DNA from 4 places in the Dickeya dadantii NCPPB 898 genome. Region 2 is predicted to be linked to each of the others. Evidence: predicted binding sites of a transcription regulator. Region 2 holds the regulator's gene; each other region holds the start of a gene.
The links. The regulator LexA, encoded in region 2, represses DNA repair genes until DNA is damaged. The targets are predictions, from matches to a motif close to TNCTGTATGTACATACAGNA.

Region 1 (5,064 bases), 450 kb from region 2:
CGCTTTAGCGTTCAATCACCTGGGAAATGTTGTCGTTGTTGATCTGGTGTTTTACGCCTTCTTCATCAGTATAACTGAGCAGGCCGGTAGCCGGATCCAGCGTCGGTTTTCCCTTGGTCAGTAGCATCTGGCCGTCTTTGGTGGCGATAACATAGTGGTTGGAGCAGCCGGAGAGCAGGACGACAAAAGTCAGGGCAATGGCGGTTTTTATCCGAAATCGCATGCTGAATTTACCTGTTATTTAGCAAAAAAACTGAACGTCTTTTGAGTCTAGCAAAGCATCGTCCGAGCGAGGTTAGGATTTATGGTAAAAAAATTAAAAAGATACGTAAGGATGGGGCGGGAAACGGCACGCTGGCCGTTTCCCGTGGGGGAATTAGTGTTTTTTGACCGATTTCTTGCCGCGGATCAGGTTCAGCGCCTCCACTGACATGGAGAAGAACATGGCGAAGTAGATGTAGCCTTTCGGTACGTGGATATCGACGCTTTCCAGAATCAGCGTAAAGCCGACCAGAATCAGGAACGACAACGCCAGCATTTTCACCGACGGGTGACGATCGACAAATTCGCCGATGGGGCGGGCGGAAAACATCATGACGCCGACGGCAATCACTACTGCCGCCATCATAATAAACAGATGGTCGGACAGGCCCACGGCGGTAATCACCGAATCCAGGCTGAAGATGATGTCCAGCAGCATAATCTGTACGATGGCGCCAAAGAAGGAATGCACCTGCGAGGTGTGGTCTTCCGCACCGCCTTCGATGGTTTCGTGGATTTCCTTGCTGGATTTCCAGATCAGGAACAGGCCGCCGAGGAACAGAATCAGGTCGCGGGCGGAAACTTCCTGCCCGAAAACGCTAAACAGCGGATTGGTGAGTCTGATAACCCAGGCGATGGACGCCAGCAGGCCGAGGCGCATCAGCATGGCGCCCATCAGGCCGATACGGCGGGCTTTGTTCTGCTGATGTTTGGGGAGCTTGGCGACAACCAGCGACAAAAAGATGATGTTGTCTATGCCCAGCACGATTTCCAATATGGTGAGTGTCCCCAGCGCCAGCCATGCGTTAGGGTCTGCGATCCAATCGAACATTATCTCAATGCATCCTTAAACGAAACGTAAACAACTATTATCTCTGGCCCGCTACCGTGCAGGCAAGAGGATTTAGGCTATGCCCTGCCCGGTGGGCATTACAGCAGAAAATGCCGGGCCAGTAACGGTGTAGTAAAGGTTTTCTTCAGATAAAAACCGCGCGGCAGCGTCAGAATCGGCTGCCCATGTTCGCCAATCGCTTCGGTCAGCGCCCGGCTGTTGGCGGCCTTGGGGCGTAGCTGCAACACCTCGCCGTGACGAGCGGTGATGCTTTCCACTTTGCCCAGCACGATCAAATCCATCAGCTCTTCCCAGTCCTGGCGTAACTGCCGCTCTTCCTCCGGGCTGGGGCTCCATAACAATGGCGCGCCGATACGGCGTTCTCCCAGCGGGATAGGACGCGAACCCTCCACCGGAATCCACAGCACTTTGGTCAGCTTGTGGCGCACATGGCTGCTTTCCCAGGTCACGCCGCTGTTGCCGGTTAGCGGCGCTACGCAGACAAAGGTGGTTTCCAGCGGCCGACCCTGTTCATCCACCGGGATGGTTTTCAGCTCAATGCCGATATCGGGGAAATCCTGCTCCGGCTTGCTGCCGGCGCTGGCGCCCAGAAAACGCTCCAGCAGCACGCCGATCCACCCTTTGTCTCGTTTAAGGTTGGCAGGCAGCGGCAGTTGGGCGATTCGGGCCAATTCCGCCAGCGAATAGCCGGCCAGCGCCTGCGCCCGCAGCAACAGGGCTTGTTCACTGTCCGGCGGGTTCTGGTGGGGAGTGGGTGTCTGCATGGATTGCTTATCCGTTACTGATAACAAGGGTGATTAAAAAAAGTACAGCCATAACGGAGGATAACGTCAGGCAGTCGGTTATTCGGCTGAAAAATAATAATAGCATGATTCTTTTATGATTTTTTTCCCACTCTTCACAGGGAAAAATGCGCTGCCGATTTTTGTTCATGACAAGACACCGGCAATGAACAGGATTTTACACTATGTTATCCACAGTTTTTTTGGGATAACCGGGATAACTCGGGATCACTGTTTTGATTTACAGCCTTGACGGGTGGTGCTTTTGCTGGTTTTGCTGATTTTTTGGCTGGATTTCGGCGCTTGCCTGTGGATAAAACCGGCGTAGTGCGATCTTTCGCCATTCCGAAAACCACGGCGGAATCGTGCCGCGTCAGGCGGTGGAGAAGTCGTGGAAAGACAGGGTAATTGGTTGAAAGGGAATAGCAATTTAGTGGTGGAGATCACGGCCGCGTGAAGGGTTAAATGAGTTTTACGCACTTTTTCATGATGTTCTTCACAAAGATGTCCACAGAAAAAGTGAATAAACCAGCGGAATTGCCGCATGAATGTTTATAACTTCGATCCTATCTGTGGGTTAACGGCGTTTTATCAGAGATGCGCGGGAGTGACGAGGCGGCGGCTCAAGCCGTCGATGTCCGGTGCGATCGCCGGAAGCGGCATCAATAAAAGGGATGTAAAGCGGGAGTTTACCGTCTGTCAGGAGTGTGAAACAATCGAGTCATCTTTGCATTCTAGTTTATCGAGGTAGTCCGGTGATCGACGATGATGGCTACCGCCCGAATGTTGGTATTGTAATTTGTAATCGGCAGGGTCAGGTATTGTGGGCCCGTCGCTACGGCCAGCACTCCTGGCAGTTTCCTCAAGGGGGAATCAACCCCGGAGAAAGCGCGGAACAAGCGATGTACCGCGAACTGTTCGAGGAGGTGGGGCTGCGGAAAAAGGACGTTCGTATCTTGGCTTCCACCCGAAGCTGGTTACGCTATAAATTGCCAAAACGTTTGGTGCGTTGGGATACAAAACCGGTATGTATCGGCCAAAAGCAAAAATGGTTTCTGCTACAGTTAATGTGTAATGAATCAGACATCAACATGCAAAGCAGCGGCACCCCGGAATTCGACGGGTGGCGCTGGGTGAGCTACTGGTATCCGGTGCGCCAGGTGGTGTCGTTCAAACGTGACGTTTATCGAAAGGTGATGAAGGAGTTTGTCATCGCCGTGATGCAGCTACAGGAGAATTCGGTTACCCGAATATCATCAGGAACCAGACGAAAACGAGGATAATCCGACACATCATGATGCTCACGCGACTGCGAGAAATTATTGAAAAGGTTGCGGCCGCGGCCCGGCTGAGTGATGCGTTGGATATTCTGGTGAATGAAACCTGTCTGGCGATGGATACCGAAGTCTGTTCCATCTATTTGGCCGATCACGATCGTCAATGTTATTACCTGATGGCGACGCGCGGGCTGAAAAAGCCGCGCGGCCGCACCATTACGCTGGCGTTCGGCCAGGGGATTGTCGGGCTGGTCGGCGAACGGGCGGAACCTATCAATCTGGCGGATGCGCAAAGCCACCCCAGTTTCAAATTCATTCCTGCCGTACGCGAACAGCACTTCCGCTCGTTTCTGGGCGTGCCGGTGATCCATCGGCGTCAACTGCTGGGCGTGCTGGTGGTGCAGCAGCGCGAACACCGGCAGTTCGACAAAAACGAAGAATCGTTCATGGTGACGCTGGCCACCCAGATGGCGGCCATCCTGTCCCTGTCCCAGATGAAAGCGCTGTTCGGGCAATACCGGCAGACACGCATCAAGGCGATGGCGGCCTCTTCCGGCGTGGCGATCGCTACCGGCTGGCAGGATCGCGGTCAGCCGTCGCTGGAACTGGTGTTTCCGGCCTCCAGTCTGGATAGCGATCGCGAACGATCGCGGCTGCTGATGGCGATGGAAGAGGCCGGGGCGGAGTTCCGCCGTTTCAGTAAACGTTTCAGCGCCAGCGCGCAGAAAGAGAGCGCGGCGATCTTCGATTTCTATTCCCACCTGCTCAACGACGCCCGCCTCAAACGCGAACTGTTTCAGGAGGTGGATACCGGCAGCGTCGCCGAATGGGCGGTCAAAGTGGTGATCGAGCGCTTTGCCGCGCAATTCGCCAGCCTGCAGGACCCTTACCTGCGCGATCGTTCCAGCGACTTGCGGGCGCTGGGGCAACGCCTGCTGTTCCATCTCGACGACAATGCCCAGAGCAACGGCCAGTGGCCGGAGCGCTTCATTCTGGTGGCTGACGAGCTGACCGCCACGCTGCTGGCGGAGGTGCCGCAGGAGCGTCTGGCCGGCGTGGTCGCCTATGACGGCGCCGCCAATTCCCACGCCGCCATTCTGGTGCGGGCGATGGGCATTCCCACGCTGATGGGCGCCGATATTCAACCCGAGCTGTTGCATCAGCGACTGCTGGTGCTGGATGGTTATCGCGGCGAGTTGCTGGTCGATCCGGAACCGGTGCTGGTGCAGGAGTATCAGCGCCTGCTGAGTGAGGAAAACGAACTCACCCGGCTGGCGGAAGATGACATGGAACGTCCGGCGGTGCTGAAAAGCGGCGAGCGGGTGGAAGTGATGCTCAACGCCGGTCTGAGCGCCGAGCATGAAAAGCGCTTTATCAATCAGGTGGACGGAGTCGGGTTGTATCGCACCGAAATCCCGTTCATGCTGCAAAATGGTTTCCCCTCGGAAGAGGAGCAGATGACGCAATATGAAGGCATGTTGCGGCTTTATCCGTCCCGTCCGGTGATGTTGCGCACGCTGGATATCGGTGCGGACAAGCAATTGCCTTATCTGCCCATCAGTGAGGAAAATCCCTGTCTGGGCTGGCGCGGTATCCGCGTCACGCTCGATCAGCCGGAAATTTTCATGATTCAGGTTCGCGCCATGCTGCGCGCCAACGCGCATATCGGCAACCTGAGCATTTTACTGCCGATGATCAACAGCCTGGATGAGATCGATGAGGCCAAACGGTTGATCGATCGCGCCGCGGCGGAAGTGGCGGAAATGCTTGGTTTCCCGCAGCCGCGGCCGCGCATCGGCATTATGATCGAAGTGCCGTCGGTGCTGTTCCTGTTGCCGCATCTGGCGTCCCGCATCGATTTTGTCTCCGTCGGCACCAATGACCTGACCCA
Region 2 (5,064 bases):
TATTTGGCTGGCGATCGCCTCACTGAAGCGGATATTCGTTTGTGGACGACGTTGATCCGTTTTGATCCGGTCTATCACACCCATTTCAAATGCGACAAACGCCGGATAAGCGATTACCCGAACCTGTATGGTTATCTGCGTGAAATCTACCAGTTGCCGGGTATATCCGACACCGTGGACATGGCGCATATCCGCCACCACTACTATCGCAGTCATAGCACCATCAACCCTCACGGCATCATATCCGTAGGGCCGGAGATGGACCTGAACGCGCCACACGGCCGGGATAAACGCTACCCGTAATCTATCCGCGGCGAACGCCGCGGACGATTTACCAGCACACTCCAGATATAACAACGCCGCCGGTTGATGTCAGCCAACCGGCGGCGTTGTCTATTTCATACCACCATCAAAACGCGTTGAATATGCGCGGAATTTCCCGTAAAAACCACGCTTTGGCTTCGCCCATACTGTCGCGCCGCCATGCCATGATGATTTGGCCTTCCATACTATTTTCCGGGCTTACTACCCGCAGACGGCCTTCGGCGACATCCTGAGCCACCCGTTCATACGGCATGGTCGCCACCCCCAAGCCGGCCAGCAACGCCCGACGTTTGTCATCCATCGAACTCACGGTCAAACGCGGCTGTTTATCCAGTAGCTGTACCGTCAGCACCGGGCGCTCGCGGGCGGTATCGGCAATCGCGATGCCGCGATATTTGATACGCGTAACCTCAGACAGCGGCTCCGGTTCGTCGTGAATCGGATGGTCCGGGCTGGCCACGTATACGTTCTTCATTGAATAAAGTTTACGGGTATTGATTTCCGAAGATGAGCGGAAGTGCATGTCCGGCGCGACAACGATATCCGCCCGCCCCTGCTCCAGCCGTTCCCACGCCCCGGCCAGCACTTCGGTCAATAACGACACCTGGGTATTGGCCTTGAGCGATAGCTTGTCCAGCAGCGGAAAAAAGCGCTCGGTCGGCACCAGCGCTTCCACCACGATGGTCAGGTGGGTTTCCCATCCTCGCGCCAGCGCTTCGGCATCCGTAGTCAGCTTGTCGGCAGCTTCCAGCAGAATTCGCCCGCGCTCCAGCAGCATTCGCCCAACATTGGTGAATTTGGTGCGATGGCCTGAACGGTCGAACAGCACCACATCCAGTTCATCTTCCAGTTTCTGCATGGTATAACTCAGAGCGGACGGAACCCGCCCCAGTTCATCTGCAGCGGCAGCAAAACTTCCCCGGCGATCGATGGCGTCCATGACCCGTAAAGCTTCTAGTGTTAATGCCCGTTCTTTTGCCATTTCTTCACTCATTCAGGATTTTTGAACGTACCGACCAGATTAACTGGCTAACAATCCATCGTCCAGACAATTACTATCGCTTTATCAATAATTCTCAGGGTCGAATACCATGATCATTAGCAGAGCAGCAGAACAGTGCGGCCAGGCTGACTATGGCTGGTTGCAGGCACGTTACACCTTTTCTTTCGGTCATTACTTTGATCCTGATCTACTGGGTTTCGCCTCGCTGCGGGTGCTCAATCAGGAAGTACTGGCCCCGGGTGCCTCTTTTCAGCCACGAACCTATCCGCGCGTCGATATTCTGAACATCCTGTTGCAGGGCGAAGCGGAATATCGCGACAGCAACGGCAACCATACTCGCGCCAGAGCGGGTGAAGCCTTGCTGCTGGCCGCCCAGCCCAACGTCAGCTACAGCGAACACAATATCGGCGACAACACGCCGCTGACCCGGCTGCAACTGTGGCTGGACGCCTGTCCAACGCGGGAAAACCAGTGTTTGCAGCGGTTAACGCTGAAAGACCAGCCTTACCAGTTGCTGGCATCGCCGGATGAGTCGGCCGACGCCTTCCATTTGCGCCAGCAGGTTTGGATTCACCATCTGGATCTGGCGGCTGGCGAGCAGCACAACCTGACGCTAAACGGCAACCGCGCCTACCTGCAATCGATTCACGGCACCAGCAGCATCAACGGCAATAGCGCTGCGATTCACAACGTATTGCGCTGCGGTGACGGTGCGTTTGTCCAGCAGGAAAACAGCCTTATCATTCGGGCGGAAACCGCCACACGGGCATTGCTGATCGACCTGGTTGTCTAGGCTGGCGCTCACGCCAGGACCCGCCACGTCTATTTCCTTACGCCCTGATAGCCACCTTTCAGGGCAGAGCCAGCGCCACGAATCAGGCCAGGCGCGGCCGGGAATTCGCTATAAAGAAAATCAATTGTCAGCCATGCGGTGTAACGAGAGCAGGCCCAGCGCAACCTTGCGGCAGCCATCTCGGCGTTTTTATTCAGTCATGGTAAGATGCCGCCATGATTTCACACTCGCTTCAGGGTTACTGCAATGGATTCAACCAATCCGGACAAACTTGTTGCCCAGGCTGAACAGCTTTGCCAGCAACGCAATGTGCGTCTGACGCCCCAGCGTCAGGAAGTATTGCGCTTAATGGCCCAGCAACCCGGTGCGATCAGCGCGTATGATCTGCTGGATTTGCTTCGCGTTTCCGAGCCTCAGGCCAAGCCGCCCACCGTTTATCGCGCGCTGGATTTTCTACTGGAACAAGGTTTTATCCACAAGGTAGAGTCCACCAACAGCTATGTGCTGTGCCATCATTTCGAAGAGCATAGCCATACTTCGGCATTGTTTATCTGCGACCGCTGCGGGCTGGTGACGGAACGCCAGACGGAAGGCGTTGAGGAAACGCTGCACCAGTTGGCGAAACAGTCAGGTTTCGCCCTGCGTCATAGTGTGGTAGAAGCCCACGGTTTGTGTGGCGAATGCCAGAAGGTGGAGTCCTGCGAGCATCGGGACAGCTGTAATCATGATCACAGCATACTGGTGAAGAAACGCTGAGTGTGAAGCCGTTGCTTCACACTACTCTGTCGAAATACGTACTCGTTTAAAATACGTACTATTTCGAAATACGTACTCTTTCAAAATACGTGACGCTTTCTAAACACATATTCTTTCTGAATACGTTATTCGTCCTGAATACGTCACGCTTCCCTCAATTCATACACCACTTATGCACTACGTTCGGCCCGGACCATCAAAGTACCGGACGGTACAGGTGTTCATCCAGACAAGCTGAACACCTGCATGGGCGGAAGCCTACATCCATCAAAAGCGGACTAAAGCAGGGGCGTTAGCTCCAGTCGCTGTTGCGGATCACGCCAACCGCCAATCCTTCAATGGAGAAATTTTGCTCGCGCAGATCGACAACGATCGGCGCGAATTCTTTGTTTTCCGCCAGCAGTTGCACAACATTGCCCTGCTTTTTCAATCGTTTGACCGTTACTTCATCTTCAATACGCGCCACCACCACCTGGCCGTTGCGCACATCCTGCGTTTTATGCACCGCCAGCAGGTCGCCGTCCAGAATACCGATATCCTTCATCGACATTCCGCTGACCCGCAGCAGGAAATCGGCGCTAGGCTTGAACATCGCCGGGTCGACCTGATAGTGGCATTCGATGTGCTGCTGAGCCAGCAACGGTTCGCCGGCGGCGACGCGGCCAATCAGCGGCAATCCCTGATCTTCTTCTTCCATCAACAGGCGAATACCGCGGGAAGCGCCGGTAACGATCTCAATGACGCCTTTGCGCGCCAGCGCCTTGAGGTGTTCCTCAGCCGCATTCGGCGAACGGAAGCCAAGCTGACTGGCGATTTCGGCCCGGGTGGGCGGCATACCGGTTTGTGAAATATGATCGCGAATCAGATCATAAACCTGCTGTTGTCTGGTAGTTAGCGCTTTCATTCCGCCCCCTGGTTGTTTATACAGTTTCGCTGTGAGTATATACAGGGAAAGTGCCGATGGGAACCGCGATATCGCTATTGCGCGGATTTTTCTGCGATTATGCAAAGCGTCACGCAAAACGGTTCCACAGTATCGCTCCCCATACTCCCGCCGCCAGCAAACAGGCGACAAATACCGCCGCCGAGCCAATGTCCTTCGCCCGGCCGGACAATTCGTGGTAATCCATGCCGATTCGATCCACCACCGCTTCAATAGCGCTATTGACCAGCTCAAACAGCACGATCAGCACCACGGAACCGATCAACAACAGCCGCTCCACCATTGCAACCGGCAGCCAGCAGGCAATAATAATGGCGGCAAGCGTGAGTAGTGATTCCTGGCGAAATGCGGCCTCATGCCGCCATGCCTGTTGCAACCCTTGCAGCGAATAACCCGCCGCTTTGATGATGCGGGTTATCCCGGTTGTTTTGTTCATGCTTACTCCACCTTTAATTTGTCATTGGCCGCAATTTTAACGCGTCGTCATGGTCTCATCACCACAGATATCCTGCCGGGTTTCTGGTATCCTTGGCCCGCATTGCTAACAAGAGGCTTCTGGTTGTTATGTCAGGTTGGCGTAGAATCTACTATAAACTACTGAATTTCCCACTAAAACTCTTGGTAAAGAGTAAAGTTATCCCACAGGATCCCGTTAACGAACAACGTCTGGATCCGGCGCGACCGATCTTCTATGTGCTGCCCTACAACTCCAAGGCAGACCTGCTGACGCTGCGCACCAAATGTCTGGAGCTCAGTCTGCCCGATCCGTTGCAGCCGCTGCAGATCGACGGCAAAATTCTGCCGAGTTACGTATTTGTCAATGACGGCCCACGCCTGTTCCGTTATTACGTGCCCAAACAGCAGTCGATAAAGCTGTTTCACGACTATCTGGATCTGCATCGCAACAATCCGGAACTCGATATACAGATGGTGCCGGTGTCGGTCATGTTCGGCCGCTCCCCCGGCCGCGAGGGGCAGAATCAGGACACGCCGCATCTGCGGTTGCTCAACGGCATAGAGAAATTCTTCGCCGTTCTGTGGCTCGGTCGCGACAGTTTTGTGCGCTTTTCCGTTCCCGTCTCGCTGCGTTACATGGCGACCGAACACGGCACCGACAAAACCATCGCCCACAAGCTGGCGCGCGTAGCACGTATGCACTTCTCCCGTTTGCGGCTGGCGGCCGTCGGACCGCGTTTGCCGGTTCGTCAGGAGTTGTTCAACAAGCTGCTGTCTTCCCGCGCCATC
Region 3 (5,064 bases), 1.5 Mb from region 2:
CCGGTATGCGCTGCGCCGGGATCTCGATTTTGCGCGCGCCGCTCAGGAACTGGCCGGTCAGCGATTCCGGCTCCGCCATGATCTGCGCGGCGGTCCCTTCGGCGATCACCTGCCCGCCGTGAACGCCCGCGCCGGGGCCGATGTCGATGATGTGATCGGCGGCGCGGATGGCGTCTTCATCGTGTTCCACCACAATCACCGTGTTGCCGAGATTACGCAGGTGGATCAGCGTCTCCAGCAGGCGCTCGTTGTCGCGCTGGTGCAGGCCGATAGACGGTTCGTCCAGCACGTACATCACGCCGACCAGGCCGGCGCCGATCTGGCTGGCCAGACGAATACGCTGCGCCTCGCCGCCGGACAACGTCTCCGCCGAGCGCGACAGCGACAGGTAATTCAGGCCGACGTTAACCAGAAAGCGCAGGCGGTCGCCGATTTCCTTCAATACTTTTTCGGCGATCTTCGCCCGCTGGCCGCTCAGCTTGATGTTGTGGAAAAAATCCATCGCGTGGCCGATGCTCATGTCGGCAATCTGCGGCAGCGTAGTCTGTTCCACATAGACGTGACGCGCCTCTTCACGCAGGCGGGTGCCGCCACAGCTGGCGCACGGCCGGTTGCTGATGAACTTCGCCAGTTCCTCGCGCACCGCGGTCGATTCGGTTTCTTTGTAGCGGCGCTCCATATTGTTGAGCACCCCTTCGAACGGATGGCGGCGCACCGAGGTATCGCCGCGATCGTTGATGTACTTGAACTCGATATTTTCCTTGCCGGAGCCGTACAGAATGACCTTCTGAACCGCCGGGCTAAGGCTATCGAACGGCGCTTCAACGTCGAATTGGTAATGATCCGCCAGCGAGCGCAGCATCTGGAAATAATAGAAGTTACGGCGATCCCAGCCGCGAATAGCGCCGCCGGCCAGCGACAGCTCGCCGTTCTGCACCACGCGCGCCGGATCGAAAAACTGTTGCACGCCAAGCCCGTCGCAGGTCGGGCAGGCGCCCGCCGGGTTGTTGAATGAAAACAGCCGGGGCTCCAGTTCATGCATGCTATAGCCGCACACCGGGCAGGCGAAGTTGGCGGAGAACACCAGCTCAGGCGCGTTCGGGTCGTCCATGTCCGCCACCACGGCGGTGCCGCCGGACAGCTCCAGCGCGGTTTCAAACGACTCGGCCAGACGCTGCGCCAAATCGTTGCGCACTTTAAACCGGTCCACCACTACTTCGATGGTGTGTTTTTTCTGCAACTCCAGCTTCGGCGGGTCCGACAGGTCGCACACTTCACCGTCGATGCGGGCGCGGATGTAGCCCTGCGTCGCCAGGTTTTCCAGCGTTTTGGTGTGCTCGCCCTTGCGCTCTTTAACGATCGGCGCCAGCAGCATCAGCCGCTTGCCTTCCGGCTGCGACAAGACGTTGTCCACCATCTGGCTGACGGTCTGGGCATCAAGCGGAATATCGTGTTCCGGACAGCGCGGCTCGCCGACGCGGGCGAACAGCAGACGGAGGTAATCGTGGATTTCGGTGATGGTGCCGACGGTGGAACGCGGGTTGTGCGACGTGGATTTCTGCTCGATGGAAATGGCGGGCGACAACCCTTCGATGTGGTCCACATCCGGCTTTTCCATCAGCGACAGGAACTGGCGGGCGTAGGCCGACAGCGACTCCACATAACGACGCTGCCCTTCGGCATACAGCGTATCGAACGCCAGCGAGGATTTGCCAGAACCGGATAACCCCGTCACGACGATCAGTTTATCGCGTGGAATAATCAGGTTGATATTCTTCAGGTTATGGGTACGGGCACCACGAATTTCGATCTTATCCATGCACACTTTTCCCGCAATAGACGCTGTTCTTTCATCCTTTCCGTACGACATCACGTATGAAAGGAAACCAATAGAAACGGCCGATTATGGCACAAAATAAACTGAATGGATATCCAGTATCCGATTGCAACAACGGCAACGCAGGAAAAAAGACCGGAGCTGGCTCGCGACTCTCACACCGGTATAATCTGTGGCACTGACATGCTAGAATTCTTCGCTTAAACTTTAAAAAGTGATTGATCAGGAGACACCAACATGGCCAGCAGAGGCGTTAATAAAGTGATTCTTATCGGGAATCTGGGTCAGGACCCGGAAGTCCGTTACATGCCGAACGGCGGCGCAGTCGCTAACCTGACTCTGGCCACGTCGGACAGCTGGCGCGACAAGCAGACCGGCGAGCAGAAAGAACGCACCGAGTGGCACCGCGTGGCGCTGTACGGCAAGCTGGCGGAAATCGCCGGTGAATACCTGCGCAAAGGCTCTCAGGTATATATCGAAGGCCAGCTGCGCACCCGCAAATGGCAGGATCAGGGCGGCCAGGATCGCTACACCACCGAAGTGGTAGTCGATATCTCCGGCAGCATGCAGATGCTGGGCGGTCGCACAGGCGGCGGCGCTCCGGCCGGCGGCGGCATGGGCAACAACGCGGGCGGCAATCCGCAGCAAGGCGGTTGGGGTCAGCCGCAACAGCCGCAGCAAGCTAACCAGTTCAGCGGCGGCGGTCAGTCCCGTCCGCAGCAAAGCGCGCCGATGCCGAGCAACGAGCCGCCGATGGATTTTGATGACGACATTCCGTTCTGATAAGCGTCATCACCTTCCCCTCCCCACAACGCCCTGCTCTAGCAGGGCGTTGCTTTATAGTCACGATTCTTTCGCATCCAGCGCATCGCCGATGGCGTAGTAGTGCCCGCCCGCCACATGGTGCAGGCTGCGCCATTGCGGGTCGGTGTCTTCAAAATGCCAGTGACCGTCGCGGAATACGTGAGAATCCGCCCAGGCGCCGATGACCTCGCCGATAAACAGGTCGTAAGTTTGCTGGTTGTGGGATTCAGGAATCAGTTTGCACAGCAGCCAGGCGGCGCAACCGGCAACCAGCGGAACATCCGATTCGCCGGTGCGAAACAGTTCCACCTGGCAGCGTGCCAGCTTGTCCGGATTATCCCGCAGGCTGATGCTGCCGACCTGATTGGTCAGTTCCAGTTGCGCCGCCGTCGGCACCTGAATGGCAAAATAGCCGCTGTTTTCCAGCAGCTCACGTGTTTTGGTCGCCTTATCCAGTACCACGGTCAGCTTGGGCGGTGCGAAATCCAGCGCACAGCACCAGGCCGCCGCCATCACATCCTCCACGCCGTCATGACAGGCCGACACCAGCACCGTCGGCCCGTGGTTAACCAGTCGATAGGCTTTTGCCAGTTCAACCGGTGAAATCGCGCTATTCATATTGACTCCTGCGTTATGCATGTTGCCCTTAACTTTACACCAGATGCTCAGCGGTAATCCTCCGCACACCGGCACAGGGGTTCAACACCGCCTCCAGCAACGCATCCACCTGCCACCCGCCGGCGTCTTCCGGTAATTGTTCAAAATTCACCTGCGGCGCGATCAATTTGTCATGGGCCGATAATACGCTAATACGCGACTCTGCCAGCGCTTTTAATAACACCTGATGGCCGACCAGCCCGGTTACTCCCGCTAGTAATAATTTCATGACTTATTCTTCCTATTTAGCGGTATATATTTGTCGTTATGGTGCACAGATGGAGAACTTAATTTTACCTGCATCACTTTACCTGAACATTCCGGGATTTTTACCAAGTTTACTACCGCTTTTTATGTACTCTTTATGGGGACGAAACCTTCTTAGTAATACCACATAGGAGAAAGTATATGGCTGTAGAAATTCAAGAAAATGAGGTAAGGGCTGCGGCCGCCGGAGAGGGAATACACTATCCCTCTTTGTCCAGTTGTATGTCGATCACTTGCATCCTGAATAATGGCAGTAAGGTCGGTGCCCATGCCTATCAATTTGGCGACAGTGGAATAACGCTGATCAATCGGATGAAAGCGTTGATCGGCAACAACATTGTAGTCGCTGTTAAAGCCAAGGGCCATGGAGGCTGTTGGGGAAAAAACCTGCAATCCCAGTTCGAACTGGCTCCAGAGGCAATACAGAAATGGAAAGATGCCAATCCAAATATCAACAGGGAGCCTACCGACCTGGAGCTCATACCTTATTTTCAGCCACTTTTTATTACCGCAGATCCGGTAGTATTTAGAAACTGGCTCAACGCTCAATTCACCGTCCAAAATGCAACATTTACCGATATGAGCATTGACGGAAATGTCGATATTGATGCCAATGGCAATTTCTATTGATAGCTCGGTGAGCCAACACTAGCCATAACCGTTCACAGTAGCTATCCGCTTACTGGCTATAAAAACAAGAAAGAGAAAATATCCAGAAAAAACATCGGTAATGATCGTTAATAAAACAGGCAGGATGAAATAGTCCCATCCTGCCTGTTTAATTTACGATTAATACAGCCAAACCATCGAATACTCTTTTCGCCATGAACTGCATCAGCAATACTCCTTTTTATTAACGGTCCCCCTCATCATAGGCATTATTTAGATTGGGGGAATTTAACAAAGGAAACCCCATGATCCACGCCTCCATCAATTACCTCACCAGGCAATTGAATCAATACCTGAAAAATACCCTGAATCTGCATGACGATGTCGTGGTGATAGCCAACCCAGCCGACGACGATGGCAAGATGTTTCCGCTGGCGAAAAATAAGCTGGTGGTATTTTTGTCGAATATTGAAAGGGAAATGCTGCCCCACCGGAGCAATGCCGCGCCCCCCGGCAACCGCTTCGCGGTGACTACGCCACCGTTATTTGTGCGGGTGTCGATGGTGGTAGCGGCGAATTTTACCGGCTCGCAATACGCGGAAGGATTACAGGTGATCGCCCATGCGATGGCGTTCCTTCATAAGAATGCCCAGCTTAACCGTTATAACGCCCCAGATATGGACGAGGCAATTGAGCAAATATTATTAGAAATGGACAGCCTGCCGCGTCATGAGCTGGGAAATATGTGGACGATGCTGGGAATCCGCTATTTACCGTCGGCGGTATATCGCCTGCGGGTAAAAATTGCCGACAGTCAGGCGATTCAGTCTCAGTCGGAAGGCGTCAGGCAGTTGCATACTGTCGTGACAAAGGATTACGTGACCAAGGAT
Region 4 (5,064 bases), 1.7 Mb from region 2:
AGCCCACCATGATTCCCGTCGAGATTCGCCGGGACGACCAGCCCGCCAGCACGCGCCGTCGCAACGACTACGATTAAAGGCCGAATCACGGGAAGAGAGTGCCTGCTCTTCCCCGCTTTCTTTCCCCTGTCACCTTTATATTCGTTCACCGTTTATGCTCCCTTGCTATTCATAATCCTTATGCCGCGGACATTCTCCCCGATCGCGGGAAAGTGGTATTCTGTCTTAACGTGCCTGCGTTTTCAGGCGATCAATAACGGTTTTTCGGCATCGCACGCCGTTCGTCGCGTGGATGCTTAACTGGAGAGGTTAAATAGTGTCTGCCTTGTCTCAACTCTCCCCACAGCCGCTGTGGGACATTTTTGCCAAAATCTGTTCTATTCCGCACCCGTCCTATCATGAAGAAGCGCTGGCCGCTTACATTCTGTCCTGGGCGCAGGAGCGCGGCCTTCATATGGAGCGCGATCAGGTGGGCAATATTCTGCTGCGCAAACCGGCGACGCCCGGTATGGAAAACCGCAAACCGGTGGTGATTCAGGCGCATCTGGACATGGTGCCGCAAAAAAACAACGACACGGTACACGACTTCACCACCGACCCAATCCAACCCTATATCGATGGCGAGTGGCTCAAAGCCCGCGGCACCACGCTGGGCGCGGACAACGGCATCGGCATGGCCTCGGCGCTGGCGGTGCTGTCTGACGACAGCGTGGAGCACGGGCCGCTGGAAGTGTTGCTGACCATGACGGAAGAAGCCGGCATGGACGGCGCGTTCGGCCTGCAACCCAACTGGCTACAGGGCGACATCCTGATCAATACCGATTCCGAAGAGGAAGGCGAAATTTACATGGGCTGCGCCGGCGGTATTGATTTTCTGACTCGTCTGCCGTTGCAACGCGAGGCTGTCCCGGCCGGTTATCAGACGCTGAAACTGGTCATCAAAGGGCTGAAAGGCGGCCACTCCGGCTGCGACATCCACCTGGGGCTGGGCAACGTCAACAAACTGCTGGCCCGTTTTCTGGCCCAGCACGCGGCAGAACTGGACCTGCGCGTCATCGACCTGCACGGCGGTACGCTGCGCAACGCCATTCCGCGCGAAGGCGCCGTCACCCTGGCGGTATCAGCCGATAAAGCCGAGGCCCTGAAGGCGACGGCGCAAGCCTATCTGGCCGTGCTGAAGCACGAACTCGCCGCGGTGGAAAAAAATATTACCCTGCTGCTGGAAGCGACGGACAGCACGGCAGCGGCGCTGACCGCCGCCAGCCGCGACCGCTTCATCGCCCTGCTGAACAGCACGCCGAACGGTGTGATCCGCATGAGCGACGACGTGAAAGGCGTGGTGGAAACCTCGCTGAACGTGGGCGTGGTCGGCATGACCGATACGCAGGCGGAAATTCACTGCCTGATTCGTTCGCTGGTCGACAGCGGCAAAGACTACGTGGTGAGCATGCTCACCTCGCTGGGTCAACTGGCGGGCGCCGACACCCAGGCCAAAGGCGGTTACCCCGGCTGGCAGCCGGATGCCAAGTCGCCGGTGATGCATCTGGTGCGTGAAACCTACCAGAAGCTGTTCGACAAAACCCCCAACATCATGGTGATCCACGCCGGGCTGGAGTGTGGTTTGTTCAAGAAACCGTATCCGGACATGGATATGGTTTCCATTGGGCCGACCATCACCGGTCCGCACTCACCGGATGAACAGGTTCATATCGCCAGCGTCGGCCAGTACTGGAAGCTGCTGACCGCGCTGCTGAAAGCCATTCCGGAACGCGCGTAACTCACGCCGGTGATGCCCGCGCCGTCGGGCATCACCAGATACCGCCCTTTTCGCCGTAACACGTCAATTCCACGGCAACATCACGACGACGACGTCAATCCCACTGCAACACCAGTTGCCGTTCAAGTTGCGGGTCAATCAGCGAGACATGCAACCCCACCAGCCGCACCCCTCGCGCTTCGCGTCTCTGCTCCCAACTCTCCCGCGCCAGCTTCAGCAAATCCGGTTTATTCAGCACCGGCCAGACATGCTCCTGCGTCGTCTGGCGAAAATCGTCGAATTTCAGTTTTACGCCCTGCCGGGCAATATGCAGATCCGGGCGAACGCGCCGCAGGCGCAGCTCCAGCTCATCGTACAATCGTTCAATCAACGCTTCGCAGGCGGTCCAGTCGTGAATATCCTGCGCCAGCGTTTTCTCAACGCCGACCGATTTACGCAGGCGATCCGGCGATACCTGGCGCTCATCAATACCGTGGCAGCGTTCCCACAGCACCCGGCCGAACTTGCCGAATTCCCGCAACAGTTCGGCCAGCGCATAGCGGCGAACGTCGGCGCAGGTGTTCAGCCCGCACTCCGCCAGCCGTTTGGCGGTCACCTTGCCGACGCCGGGGATTTTTTCCAGCGGCAGCGCCAGCAGGAATGCCTCCATTTGCGCCGGTGAAATCACATACTGCCCGTTGGGTTTGTTCTGTTCGGAGGCGACCTTCGCGAGAAACTTGATTGGCGCGACGCCGGCCGACGCGGTCAGGTGCAGTTCATTGGCAATCGTCTGGCGAATTTCCTGCGCCATCAAGGTGGCGGAACCGCCGCAGTGCGGGCTGTCGGTCACATCGAGATAAGCCTCATCCAGCGACAGCGGCTCAATCAGCGAGGTGTAGCGGGAAAAGATCTCCCGAATCTGGTAGGAGGCGGCCTTGTACACCTCCATACGGCCGGGCAACAGCGTCAGATGGGGGCAGAGCCGCAACGCGGTGGCGGTAGCCATGGCGCTGTGTACGCCATAACGGCGGGCCGGATAGTTGGCGGTGCAGATCACGCCACGCCGATCGGCGCTGCCGCCAATCGCCAGCGGAATATCACGCAGGCGCGGATTATCCCGCATCTCTATTGCGGCGTAAAAGCAATCCATATCGACATGAATGATCTTGCGCATCGCCCCTCCAAATCACTGTATAAATATACAGATTCATTTTACAACAGGCAACACCTTCGCTTACGCGGCGCTACCGCATCAAATGGGCGGCGGACGCTATTGGCCGGAATAGTCCGATTTTTTATTCTTTTTTCCTTCCTGAATAAAACAGATACGGTGATAATGTGGTTGCGCGACTTGACATCAGACTATCCCTCGCTATGGGGCATAGCCTAATGGCAGGACAAAGCCTGACAGATAAGGGAATGCGGGGCGTCACCGCCACACACCGTATCAAATAAAATAACCGCTCCAGCAATCAGGATTCACAATGCACAAAGTCGCGCTTTCGCTTGCGATGTTATTTGTTTTGCCTTCCGTCGCCATCAGCAATAGCTACGCCAATCAGGTGTCGCCGGCGACGACAGAAATGAAACAGCAGGTGGCAGGATCACCGGTTTATATTCAGATCTTCAAGGAAGAACGGATCCTGGAGCTTTACGCCAGAACCGGCAACGAGTACAAGCTGGTGCAAAGTTACCCGATCTGTAAATATTCCGGCGGCCTTGGCCCCAAAATGACCGAAGGCGATTTTAAAAGTCCGGAAGGGTTTTATCAGGTTGATTTGAAACAACTGAAACCCGACAGCCATTATTACCGCGCCATCAATGTGGGCTTCCCGAACGAATACGATCGCGCGCACGGCTATTCCGGCCGTTACCTGATGATCCACGGCGAGTGCGTGTCTATCGGCTGCTATGCCATGACCAACCAATATATCGCAGAGATTTACACTTACGTGGAGAAAGCGCTGCGCAACGGGCAGCAGAAAGTGGAATTAGCGATCTACCCGTTCCGCATGAACGAGCAGAACATGAAGCGCCACAGCCGCTCCACTTATTACAAATTCTGGAGTCAGCTGCAGCCCGGTTATGCCTACTTCAATAGAACCCACCAGCCGCCGGCGGTGTCGGTGCTCAACGGGCAGTACGTAGTTAATCAGCCCGCGCCCGTCGGCCAGCCTGAATCAAATTACACGCTCGCCAAAACAAAATAAGACGAATTCTCCTGGCATAATTGGGTGCCAGGTTTCGTTGCCGGTCAACGGCTGAGTCGCCAGCACTGTGACCACATCGTTGGGTGTGGTCTGCTGCTGAAAGTCGATTTCCACATCATCATCCAACAAAGTCGCCTTGCCAAACGGCGCCCGCCGGGTAATCCAGTGCAGTTTGGTCGAGCTGAATCCCATCACGAACTGCCCATCCGACAGCAGCATGTTGAACACGCCCTTTTTGCGCAGTTGATCCGCCAGCGTGGCGATATAACGAAACACCGCCGGCCAGTTGGACGGCGTGCGCGGATAACGCTGCGACAGTTGATACAGCAGCCAGCAAAAAGCGTATTCGCTGTCGGTTTCCCCGACCGGACGAAAATGGCCGGTTTTCAGACGGCGATACCCTTTGAGCTGACCGTTATGGGCAAAGGTCCAGTTTCGGCCCCATAGTTCGCGGGTAAACGGGTGGGTGTTTTCCAGCGCCACTGCGCCGCGATTGGCCTGACGGATATGAGAAACCACCGCGCAGGACTTGATGGGATAGTTCTGCACCAGTTCGGCAATCGGCGAGTTGAAGCTGGGCAGCGGATCCTTGAAGGTACGGCAGCCGTTGCCTTCGTAGAAGGTAATTCCCCAACCATCGCGGTGCGGCCCGGTTCGGCCGCCCCGCTGCATCAGGCCGGTAAAACTGAAACAGATATCCGTTGGGACGTTGGCGCTCATCCCAAGCAGTTCACACATGTCCGGTTCCTTTAATTAACGGCGTTTGATTCCTTTAGCTGCTGTGTGCGATGACCGGCGATCAGTTGCCGGCCATTTCTTTTTCAATCAATTGAATCAGAATGTGGATCGCCTTGATGTGTACTTCCTGAATGCGGTCGGCGTAACCGAAGTGCGGCACGCGAATTTCCACATCCGCGGTGCCCGCCATCTTGCCTCCGTCCTTGCCGGTCAGCGTAATCACTTTCATTCGCTTGGCGCGCGCAGCGCTGATCGCCTTGATAATATTGCCGGAATTGCCGGAGGTGGAAATGCCGAGCAGCACATCCCCTTCACGCCCCAGCGATTCCACATAGCGGGAGAACACGAAGTCATAGCCGA

Region 1: mutH (DNA mismatch repair endonuclease MutH) is a predicted target of LexA. The motif match lies at 2,126-2,145, and genes of this name have one in related genera.
Region 3: uvrA (excinuclease ABC subunit UvrA) is a predicted target of LexA. The motif match lies at 1,919-1,938, and genes of this name have one in related genera.
Region 4: dinB (DNA polymerase IV) is a predicted target of LexA. The motif match lies at 2,944-2,963, and genes of this name have one in related genera.

Annotation. Positions count from the first base shown of each region.
Region 1 is NZ_CM001976.1:1,033,856-1,038,919, forward strand. Features, by position in the region: gene DDA898_RS05100 (YgdI/YgdR family lipoprotein) at 5-223, opposite strand; gene DDA898_RS05105 (TerC family protein) at 377-1,093, opposite strand; gene mutH (DNA mismatch repair endonuclease MutH) at 1,192-1,878, opposite strand; gene rppH (RNA pyrophosphohydrolase) at 2,652-3,179, shown strand; gene ptsP (phosphoenolpyruvate--protein phosphotransferase) at 3,194-5,064, shown strand, end outside.
Region 2 is NZ_CM001976.1:585,303-590,366, reverse strand. Features, by position in the region: gene DDA898_RS03175 (glutathione S-transferase family protein) at 1-303, shown strand, start outside; gene DDA898_RS03170 (LysR family transcriptional regulator) at 410-1,306, opposite strand; gene DDA898_RS03165 (pirin family protein) at 1,416-2,120, shown strand; gene zur (zinc uptake transcriptional repressor Zur) at 2,367-2,876, shown strand; gene lexA (transcriptional repressor LexA) at 3,169-3,780, opposite strand; gene DDA898_RS03150 (diacylglycerol kinase) at 3,890-4,255, opposite strand; gene plsB (glycerol-3-phosphate 1-O-acyltransferase PlsB) at 4,384-5,064, shown strand, end outside.
Region 3 is NZ_CM001976.1:3,924,613-3,929,676, forward strand. Features, by position in the region: gene uvrA (excinuclease ABC subunit UvrA) at 1-1,819, opposite strand, end outside; gene ssb1 (single-stranded DNA-binding protein SSB1) at 2,075-2,620, shown strand; gene DDA898_RS17670 (flavin reductase family protein) at 2,681-3,259, opposite strand; gene DDA898_RS17675 (Rossmann-fold NAD(P)-binding domain-containing protein) at 3,294-3,527, opposite strand; gene DDA898_RS21820 (hypothetical protein) at 3,707-4,195, shown strand; gene DDA898_RS17685 (Pvc16 family protein) at 4,480-5,064, shown strand, end outside.
Region 4 is NZ_CM001976.1:3,692,239-3,697,302, forward strand. Features, by position in the region: gene DDA898_RS16645 (hypothetical protein) at 1-77, shown strand, start outside; gene pepD (beta-Ala-His dipeptidase) at 317-1,777, shown strand; gene dinB (DNA polymerase IV) at 1,872-2,930, opposite strand; gene dpaA (peptidoglycan meso-diaminopimelic acid protein amidase) at 3,241-3,966, shown strand; gene DDA898_RS16665 (class II glutamine amidotransferase) at 3,937-4,704, opposite strand; gene lpcA (D-sedoheptulose 7-phosphate isomerase) at 4,766-5,064, opposite strand, start outside.